Regions from separate parts of the Belliella marina genome, predicted to be linked through region 1. Evidence: riboswitches for the same ligand, from Rfam matches in the RefSeq annotation. Region 1 holds a riboswitch; each other region holds the start of a gene.

Region 1 (3,181 bases):
GGTAGTCGTTGTTTGTAATATTGTTTACTTGAAAGCCTATGGCTGCTTTTATTTTTGGGATGAATTCAAGTTTTTTGCTAAATCCTACATCCAAAATCCCATAAGGCAGTACAGATGAAATATTGTCCGTATTGACATACCTTTCACCGATCCAGTGCGAATTGATAAATGCGGAGTTGGTTTTGTAGGCAAGCCGAAGATTCCCCTGTGCTTTATGCTTGGGAGTATAGGGAAGTTGGTTTCCTTTTGACCTGTCATTCTCAGATATGGTTTTGAGGATCGTGGCAAGGGTGTAATTGTAACTGCCATTGAATTCAACTTGGAATTGATCAAAGGACTTCGTCACAGTGGCGAAGTATTCCAAGCCTTGGTTTCTCACTTCCCTGATATTTTCTGGACTCCAAAAACCTCCTCTTGGTAGCCAAACAATCCAATTGTCCACCCACATGCTGTATAGGTTGATTTGGTTGCTTAGTCTGAATCCATTGCTTGTATATTCTTGTTTGAATCCGAGCTCGGCACTGATACTCTCCTCTGATTCTATGTCTGGATTCCCTCCCGGTACCCAAAATCTATCATTCAGGGTTGGGATTTTGAAACTCCTCGATACAGAAGCATGGGTGCTCAAGTTGTTTTTGTCATTTTTGAAAAATGTCCATTCCGAACCAATACTTGGGGTGAATGGGGCAAGATCACCATCGTAGATCAATTGTCTTAGATTGAAAGAAAACGCAAGATCCGATTGGGGAATGTAATTGACTGATTGGTAAAGTTCAATTCTATTGTCGGTGGCTTCGTAGCTGCTCAGATTCCCTCTTACATGATTGAATCTGACTCCTGATTTTGATTTGACTTTGGAAGAAATATTCCAATCCACATCAGTTGATAGCAGGTATTGGGAGGTTTTGTTGCTGCCACCATTGAAATTCAATTCATCTAGTATGACTCCTGTTTTGATGTTCCAGACAGTAGTAGAGGAGAATCTGTTATAGTCAACTACAGCCCGGAAATTTCTGTCTATCTGATGATCTCTGTCATTGGAACCCATGACCGGTTGGATTTGCCTGTCAGTATGATTCCACCAAATAGATGTACTGAGTTGCTGATGCTCGCTGAGATTCCAAGCCAAATCCTGCATAGCACCGATTTGCTCAATTTCAGCATTTTTTTGTCTCTCCTCCGGACTTCCTGCTCTTGCCAGGTTGTTGAATTTGAAGTTGTTTTTTGAGAAATTCCTATAAACCCGAGATCTGGTTGAGAAATTTTTGTTCGAATATGCATATTCAACTTGCTGATTCCATCTGCCAAAACTTCCCAGCGTACTGAGGATTTTGGTTTGGTGTCCTTTGTTGAAGTTGTTTTTGTTGTTGAGGTGAATGGCTCCGCCGATGGCGTCTGACCCGTACAGTGCCCCGCTGCTGCCATAATGTACGGTAGCTTCATCAAATCCACCTACTGGCAATATCGAAAAATCTGCCTGCCCAAGCGATGGACTGTTGATAGGGAGGCCATTCCAAAAGACAGCATTGTGGCCCGCAGAAGTGCCTCTCATCGTCAGCGATGCTAGCATCCCCGGACCATATTGTCTGAGGAACAATCCGGTTCTTTGTTGCAGCAACTCTGCCAAGGCTTGCCCATTGAAATCTTCCAAATCCCTTGAATTCAAGGTTTGTAGTGTTTGCCCAAAGCTGTATTTCTCAAGTGGGGCAGAGTAAACTTCCACCAGTTTCAGCTCCACCGTATCTTGGGGAGCCAATAAAGAAGTTTCTACTCCAATCGAAAATGAAGTAGCACATAAGAGGCTTAGAAATAGCAATGCCTTTGAAATTAAATAATGAAAACCGATTATTTAATTCAAGTCATTCGTGGAATAAAATTGAGAGAATGGATCATGTCACAAAAACGGAAGATTCTTCAAGTAGAACAGGAGAATTGTGGAATACCAGCTTCTGAAACATTTTCTTTTCATCTCAGCCTTTCACCCGAAAGCTTTGAATTTGATTAGAAGAGGCAGGTCTCCTGGCTTCCTTGAACTTACCGGCCTTCTCGTCCTCTCCCGATAGTGACCGGGACGAACAATGGCAATGGAGGAGGTAAGTTGCTTTCCCGAAAGCGATCGGGAAGAGGTTACAGTTGCGGGGACAGCATCGGTGTTTCACCGAATTCCCATTTAATCCCGAGAGCCTGAAAAAGGATCGAGAACCAATTCTGGGTGCAAACATACGCAATCGCGCTTAATGTATTCAAATATTCTTTGGAATTGTTGGCAGATTTTTGGGTTTAGGCTGGGAATGATTTGGTATGTTTAATTTTTCAGCTTTTTATTTCAAATTGACTAAAAACCATTCCCGTTTGTATCTTTGGAGCGAAATACTTTCAAAACGCGAAAAAAATGCGATATATCACACTTCTGAAATCAGAATTTATTACTCTTGTTTTCTTGTTGGTTTTTGTTTCCTGTGGACAAAAAAAGAATGTTAAAATAGAGAGTAAAGATTTTTTTAAAAACTCCTACGCTACAGGTTTTCAGGTTTTTAATGGGGAAGGTTTTTGGATTTTGGAAGTGACGCAGGCGTTCCCAGGGGAGCATGAGCCATTTAGGTATTTGGTGATGGAGAATGGGAAAGTTGCTCGCCCAGAAGGGGTTTTTGATGCAGTAGTTACTTTGCCTATTGACAAGGTCGTTTTGACATCGACTACCCAAATTCCGCATTTGGATTTGTTGGATTGCACAGAAAAACTGGCTGGATTTCCCAACTTAAACTTAATTTCTTCAAAAAAAGCAAGGGAGCGAATCAGCGCTGGATTGGTAGAAGATCTTGGTTCGGGGGCACAATCCAATGTGGAAATGATGATCGATTTGGAGCCTGATTGGGTGATGATTTCTACTATGGGTGAAGATCTGAAAAATTTGGAGCTTCTGAAAACAGCGGGTGTACCGGCAGTGATCAATGGGGAGTATGTAGAACAGCACCCGTTGGGAAGGGCAGAGTGGATAAAATTCACAGGGGTTTTGCTGGGCAAATACGAGGAGTCCAAAGTTGTGTTTGAAGAGATAGAGCATGAATATTTGGAGGCTTTGGCTTTGGTTTCTGTGATATCAGATGATACCAAGCCTTCAGTGATGGCAGGAGTGATGTACAAAGATATCTGGTATGTTCCTGGCAATGATTCCTGGGGA
Region 2 (3,181 bases), on a different contig from region 1:
TACGGTTTGTGAAACCCTACTTGATAAGGCAAGCACTTTTAGAAAATAAAAACCAATAACAAGATAATTGCCATAATAACAGCCACTACTGTATAAACAGGGTTTCTACGCGGAAATTCAAAAGCACATATTGGGCAAAAAACCGCATTTTTATCTACTTCCATAGCACAGGAAGGGCATTCCTTTGTTTTCATGTTCGGGAACTCTCGTGAGTTAAAATTGATTAACAGTACAAGTAAATTAAAATATTATGAAAATAGAAATATGGTCAGATATCATGTGTCCTTTTTGTTATATAGGCAAAAGGAGACTGGAAGCTGCATTGGAGGATTTTGAGTATAAGGATCATGTTAAGATTGAGTGGAAAAGCTTTCTCTTGAACCCTGATATGAAAACAGACCCATCGAAATCTACTTTGGAGTATTTGTCGGAAACCAAAGGCTGGTCCATGGAGCAAACCCAGCAAATCACAAATCAGGTAGTGGAAATGGCTGAGCAGGAAGGGCTGGTTTACCACATGGACAAAACAGTAGTCGCCAATGCCAAAAATGCCCATCGCTTATTGCAACTTTCCAAAACTTTGGGGAAAGGTGATGCAATGAAAGAGAGGTTGTTGAAGGCTTATTTCACCGAAGGGAAGAATATAGATGATATGGAGACCTTACTATCCTTGGCTACAGAAGTGGGGCTTGAGAGGGATCGTGTATTGGCTTGTTTGGAATCTGATGAGTTTACTGATAAGGTAGAAAAGGATATACAGGAATCCCGCCAAATCGGCGTCAGGGGAGTCCCATTCTTTGTGTTGGACAGGAAATTTGGGATATCGGGTGCACAGCCAAAAGAAACGTTTGAAGAGACCCTCAACAAAGCGTGGAGTGATTTTGTCAAAGAAAATCCAATCCTGGAATTTGCCAAAGGAGTGGATGGAGCTGCATGTGATATTGATGGGAACTGTGATTAATCCGGCTTTGCCATTTAGTATTTGAGAGCGAAACCTGATCGGTATTTAATGTTTCACACTGGGGGAAAATCCCTTGCCTTTCAGATTTTCATAGTTGAACAGAATTTAGAAATAGTTGGCAAATAAAAATACAGCTCAAACAGAATTATATTCTGTGATTGTTCTGAATCAATCTATAAGCTGGCTAAATTTAGGAAGTTTGATTTAAATCTTAGCCAAACTGCTAGGAGGTAATGGGTTTTTGCTAGTTTTGCAGGATTGAAGTTCTTTACTATAATTCTACATCATCCGGAATTGGTTATGCTTAGCTGTGTATTAAAAGGGAATCGTGTGTAAATCACGAACTGTCGCGCAACTGTAAGTAACATTCCAAAGGTTTTTATCCCAGTATGTCCACTGTTCTTTGAAGTAAAGAATGGGAAGGATGGTAAAAGCTGTTACAAGTCAGGAGACCTGCCTATTTCGATATGACGATGCTTTCGCGAATTGAAGCTTTTAGTCAAGTGTGATTCAAATTCCATCAATGTCTTTTTGGCATTTCATAGGTCTTTGATCCAAAGTGATTTACCGATTTTGGTTTTTCATTCAAAGGAAAAGTATGCCTGATTCGTCACGTTGTATGTTTCCAGCACTTTTCTATCTTCTTCTTTCCCAAAAGCATTCTTGATTTATTGTGATGAGCTTTTAACCTATTTATTTCAAACAAATAAAGTTAAAAGACCATGCAAACGCATAATCTTGGCTATCCGCGAATTGGTAGTCAGCGAGAATTGAAAAAGTCCTGTGAAAACTATTGGGCAGGCAAAATCACCAGGCAGGAGCTGTTTCATAAAGGAAATGAAATCAAGCTGGCAAACTGGACATTACAGAAAGAAAGCGGGATAGATTTGATTCCATCCAATGATTTTTCCTACTATGACCAGGTTTTGGATATGGCTTTCAGTGTTGGGGTAATCCCGGAGCGATACCATTCGGTGATTTTTGATAAAAACAACTCAGAGATAGATCTTTATTTTGCGATGGCTAGGGGATACCAAGCCAATGGATTGGATATCAAAGCTATGGAAATGACAAAGTGGTTTGATACCAACTACCACTATATTGTTCCAGAGTTTAAGAAAAATCAAGAGTTCAAGCTTTTTTCTTCGAAAATAGTGCAGGAGTTTGCGGAAGCCAAACTGGCTGGTTTCAAAACCAAACCTGTTATTTTGGGACCTGTGTCATTTCTTTTGTTGGGAAAAGAAAAAGAAGAGGGGTTTGAGAGAATAGATTTACTTAGAAACCTACTCCCTGTTTATTTCCAAATAATAGATAAACTTATTGAGCATGGGGTAGAATGGATTCAGTTTGATGAGCCATTTTTGGCAATGGATCTTTCTGCAAAGGAAAAAGAAGCCTTCCAGAGTGTATATTCCCAAATCAGAAAGAGATATCCTCACCTGAAAACAATGGTGGCGTCATATTTTGGGGGATTGCTTGATAATCTGAGCATTGCCACCTCACTTCCAATCTGCTGTCTTCACGTTGATTTGGTTCGTTGTCCAGATCAGTTGGAGGATTTATTGGTAAACAAACCTGCGAATCTTTCCATTTCATTGGGTGTGGTCGATGGGAGAAATATTTGGAAAAACGATTACAAAAAATCTTTGACCTTGATTCAAAAGGCATTGGAAAAGGTTGATTCAGAGAAACTATTCATCGCTCCTTCCTGCTCCATGCTTCATTCACCATGTGATTTGGATAGTGAAGTGAAATTGGACGAAGGGATCAAGTCTTGGTTGTCTTTTGCAAAGCAAAAACTGGCAGAGGTGGCTGACCTGAAGCAATTGGCTGAACTTGGGGATGTTGAAAGATTGATAGGCGAGGGTGCCATCCAAAGTGAATTGCTAAGTGCTTATCAAGAAAACCAAAAAGCAGTTTCGGACAGGGCAAGTTCTGGCTTAATCCATAAAAGTGAAGTCAAAGAGCGCCTTGGGAATGTAAAGGAGTCTGATTTTGAAAGAACCAGTGTTTTTCAAGACAGGAAGACGAAGCAATCTGAATTGCTTAAATTACCTTTGTATCCAACCACAACCATTGGTTCATTTCCACAAACCAAAGATATCAGAAAGGTAAGGGCTGATTTCAAAAACGGAAGGATCAGTGAGCAGGAATATGAACAGTTTATCAAAGACGAAACCGAGAGGACGATCAGGATCCAGGAAGAAATTGGTCTGGATG
Region 3 (3,181 bases), on a different contig from region 1:
ATGGCAAAACTATGACAAAGAGAATGTATTGGCAGATGACGGGAATTTGATGATGAAAAATGACACGATTGGTGTTTCACACGCGTTCAACAGTACTGATGGTACAGTCTTGGTTCGAATAGAAAACTATTCGCAAAACCCAATGCTCATTAATTTGACAAAATCAGCACTTACGATCAATGGGAAGACTTTCGGTTACGTGGATGGAAAATCTACCGTCAGAGGTTGGTTAGACACTTTTGGTTCAGCAGATGGAGGTCAATTCGGATCATTTGGTGGAGAAATTGCAGGAAAGACCAATACTTTGTTTGTTCCACCACATTCCTATGTGGAAGGATCATTTGCGAACATCCAACCGGAAGTCAGAAAAATCGTTGGAGATGGATTTCAAGGAAATAGGGTTGATTATCCTTTGTTTGATACTCCAGCCAGCACCACGCTTTCATTCTATGAAGACACCAATTCCCCCATGAAGTTGAGCAGTTTCATCAATTATTCCTTGATAGACGAGGACAATAGACCAATTTCCACCAAAGTTGTCAACCAAAACTTCTATATGTCAGGTTTTTTTGAAGTGAAAAATATGGGCAACATGGAGCTGAACCGAAATTTGCTTACCAGGGAAGATTTGGGGAGTTATTCCATTTCCAGAGGACATGGTGCGGGGGTGGTCCTATTTTTGGCAGGATTAGTAGGCTTGGTAGTAGTTTTGGCAGATTTGGTCGATGAAGAATAGTCCTTAAAGTATAAAGAATAGATCAGATTCAAATTGAACCACAATTCTATATTGTGTATTATTCTTATAGAAAAAGCCATTCATGTCTCACATAATAAGATCAATAGAAAAGGGCGTTTTCTCCAAAACCAGAAAGGTTTTAGGAAAATCTATCTAGGAAAAATATGTATAATTGGAATTGATATCAATCTTTGGCAGTAATTTCTGACTCGGCTATTTCGCTTTCTTCAATGACTTTTCCAAGATCAACACCTCCTCTAAACAAAAGCATGCCACCAGCGATTCCAAGTGGATAGTTTTTGCTTTGTAAACCGTGAACAAGAAGGTAAGCCCCCGAAAAGATGGATACTGCAGGCTCTATACTTTTCAATCCTTTTCTGATGTTGATAAAAATCATTTTTGCCAAAGATGCCATATTCAATTTGTTTATATGAATAATAAATTATGTATATCCGCTTTCTTACCAGTAGCCACACAAAATGATAAGTTTTAAATCAATTTATGTACTGATAACTTAATGACTGATAGCTAATAACGATTATCCTATTGAACCATATCTTTAATTTAGATTCTGGTGTTATTGAGGGAAATCGTGTAATAAATTAAAATTTTCACACCTAAAGTGAAAGAATATAGGATTTAAATTGCAAATATCCTGCCTAATTATTCCCAAAATGAACATTATTCCAAACTATTTTTCATTGCTTGGTCTCTATTTGATTTTTAAGAATAGCCAGTATGACGGTAACCATAGTTGAGAGCTATTCACGGATTTGACTAGATCGAACAAACCCATTGGATACTTCCATTTCAAGATTCTGCAAAGTCAGGATACCAGAAGAGCAATGCAATTCAGTATTGAAATTGAAGTTTTTAAACAAAATATTTCATTATAACGAAATACGATCTACCTTCGCAGCCGAATTGGTTTCCTATCAGACATAGTCAGGTAGGGATTAAACTGGAATCCGGTGCAAATCCGGAACTGTCCCGCAGCTGTAAGCTCATCATGCTATCTCCAAGTTTTAATGGTCACTTTCTGTTTTCACAGATGGGAAGGCCGGAAGGTAGTGAGTAAGTCAGAATACTTGCCAATTGGATAAATTATTCACGCTTTCGGGGATTGAAGCTTGAAAACAAATGCACTTGTGTGCTATCTATTTGATTTCAAAGTATTTCGTTGAAAGCTATTTGGTCCTAACAAATAGTTTTGATGAGCAAAATTGAACTTATTCCTTTTGGGGATTGGTGCAGGTATTTCTTTATCTTTTCTGTAATGCTTTTAGGCATGTGCTATGCAGGGGAAATTTATGCCCAAAAGCAAAATGCTGGATTGGATACCGGAAAGGTACATGATTTAGATGAAGTAGCAGTACGATCGGAACGCTATAAGCTTGATTTGGAATCACCCACGCCAACCCAAGTTTTGAGCGGAAAGGATATCGAGAAGCTGAACAGCTTTTCGGTCGCTGATGCTATTCGATACTTCACAGGAGTGCAGCTGAAGGATTATGGTGGGATAGGAGGGCTCAAAACCATCAATGTCAGAAGCCTTGGAAGTGCACACACAAGTGTTTTCTATGACGGGGTGATTATTGGCAACGCACAGAATGGCCAGGTTGATTTGGGCAAATTCTCACTTGACAACATTGAAGCCATTGAGCTTTTTAATGGCCAAAAGTCTTCGATCTTCCAACCTGCCAAAGGATTCTTTGCGTCAAATACACTTTTTTTGCAAAGCAGAAAGCCTGTTTTTTCTGGGAATGCAAAATCAAACACCAAACTTTCCCTAAAAACCGGATCTTTTGGATTGTTCAACCCATCGGTGCTTTATGAACAGCGGTTGTCGGATAGGCTGTCTTTAGCCAGCAATATTGAATATGTTACGGCGCATGGCGAATACAAGTACAGGTACAAAAAAGAAGGGGGATACGATACCACTGCCATTCGGCAAAATGGGGATATCAATTCATTCCGAGGTGAATTAACACTTTTTCAACAATTCAAATCTGGTGGTAAGGCTAGTTACAAAGCTTATTTTTACCAATCAGAGAGAGGACTCCCCGGTGCCATCGTGGCTAATATTTTCAGCCATTACCAACGTTTGTGGGATAGGAATTTCTTTGTCCAGGGACAAATACAAAAATCCCTATTCGAAAATCACGAAATGTTGCTGAATGTCAAATACAGCCATGATTACAACCGCTATGTGGATCCAAATTATCAAACTACCAAAGGTGCTTTGGATAACCATTACCGGCAAAGCGGCATTTATGGCTCATTGGTCAACCTGTATGCCATAAAGTCATGGTGGGATGTTTCCCTCGCCACAGACTTTAGCTACAATAGCCTTGATGCCAATCTGTATAGATTTGCCTATCCTACGCGCTTTTCTACTTACTTGGCATTTTCCAGTGCCATGCATTGGGATCGCTTGGAAATTCA

Evidence for each region. A riboswitch is a leader RNA that binds a small molecule or an ion and turns the genes downstream of it on or off. The one in region 1 is predicted to bind cobalamin.
Region 2: another riboswitch for cobalamin. It lies ahead of metE (5-methyltetrahydropteroyltriglutamate--homocysteine S-methyltransferase); the one in region 1 lies ahead of ACFSKL_RS19435 (TonB-dependent receptor).
Region 3: another riboswitch for cobalamin. It lies ahead of ACFSKL_RS14520 (TonB-dependent receptor plug domain-containing protein); the one in region 1 lies ahead of ACFSKL_RS19435 (TonB-dependent receptor).

The regions. Positions count from the first base shown of each region.
Region 1 covers NZ_JBHUHR010000046.1:92,128-95,308, forward strand. Annotated here, with positions in the region: gene ACFSKL_RS19435 (TonB-dependent receptor) at 1-1,816, opposite strand, end outside; cobalamin riboswitch at 1,993-2,222, opposite strand; gene ACFSKL_RS19440 (ABC transporter substrate-binding protein) at 2,393-3,181, shown strand, end outside.
Region 2 covers NZ_JBHUHR010000045.1:177,161-180,341, forward strand. Annotated here, with positions in the region: gene ACFSKL_RS17745 (DsbA family oxidoreductase) at 251-961, shown strand; cobalamin riboswitch at 1,240-1,436, shown strand; gene metE (5-methyltetrahydropteroyltriglutamate--homocysteine S-methyltransferase) at 1,684-3,181, shown strand, end outside.
Region 3 covers NZ_JBHUHR010000039.1:140,838-144,018, forward strand. Annotated here, with positions in the region: gene ACFSKL_RS14510 (hypothetical protein) at 1-736, shown strand, start outside; gene ACFSKL_RS14515 (hypothetical protein) at 921-1,151, opposite strand; cobalamin riboswitch at 1,645-1,846, shown strand; gene ACFSKL_RS14520 (TonB-dependent receptor plug domain-containing protein) at 1,950-3,181, shown strand, end outside.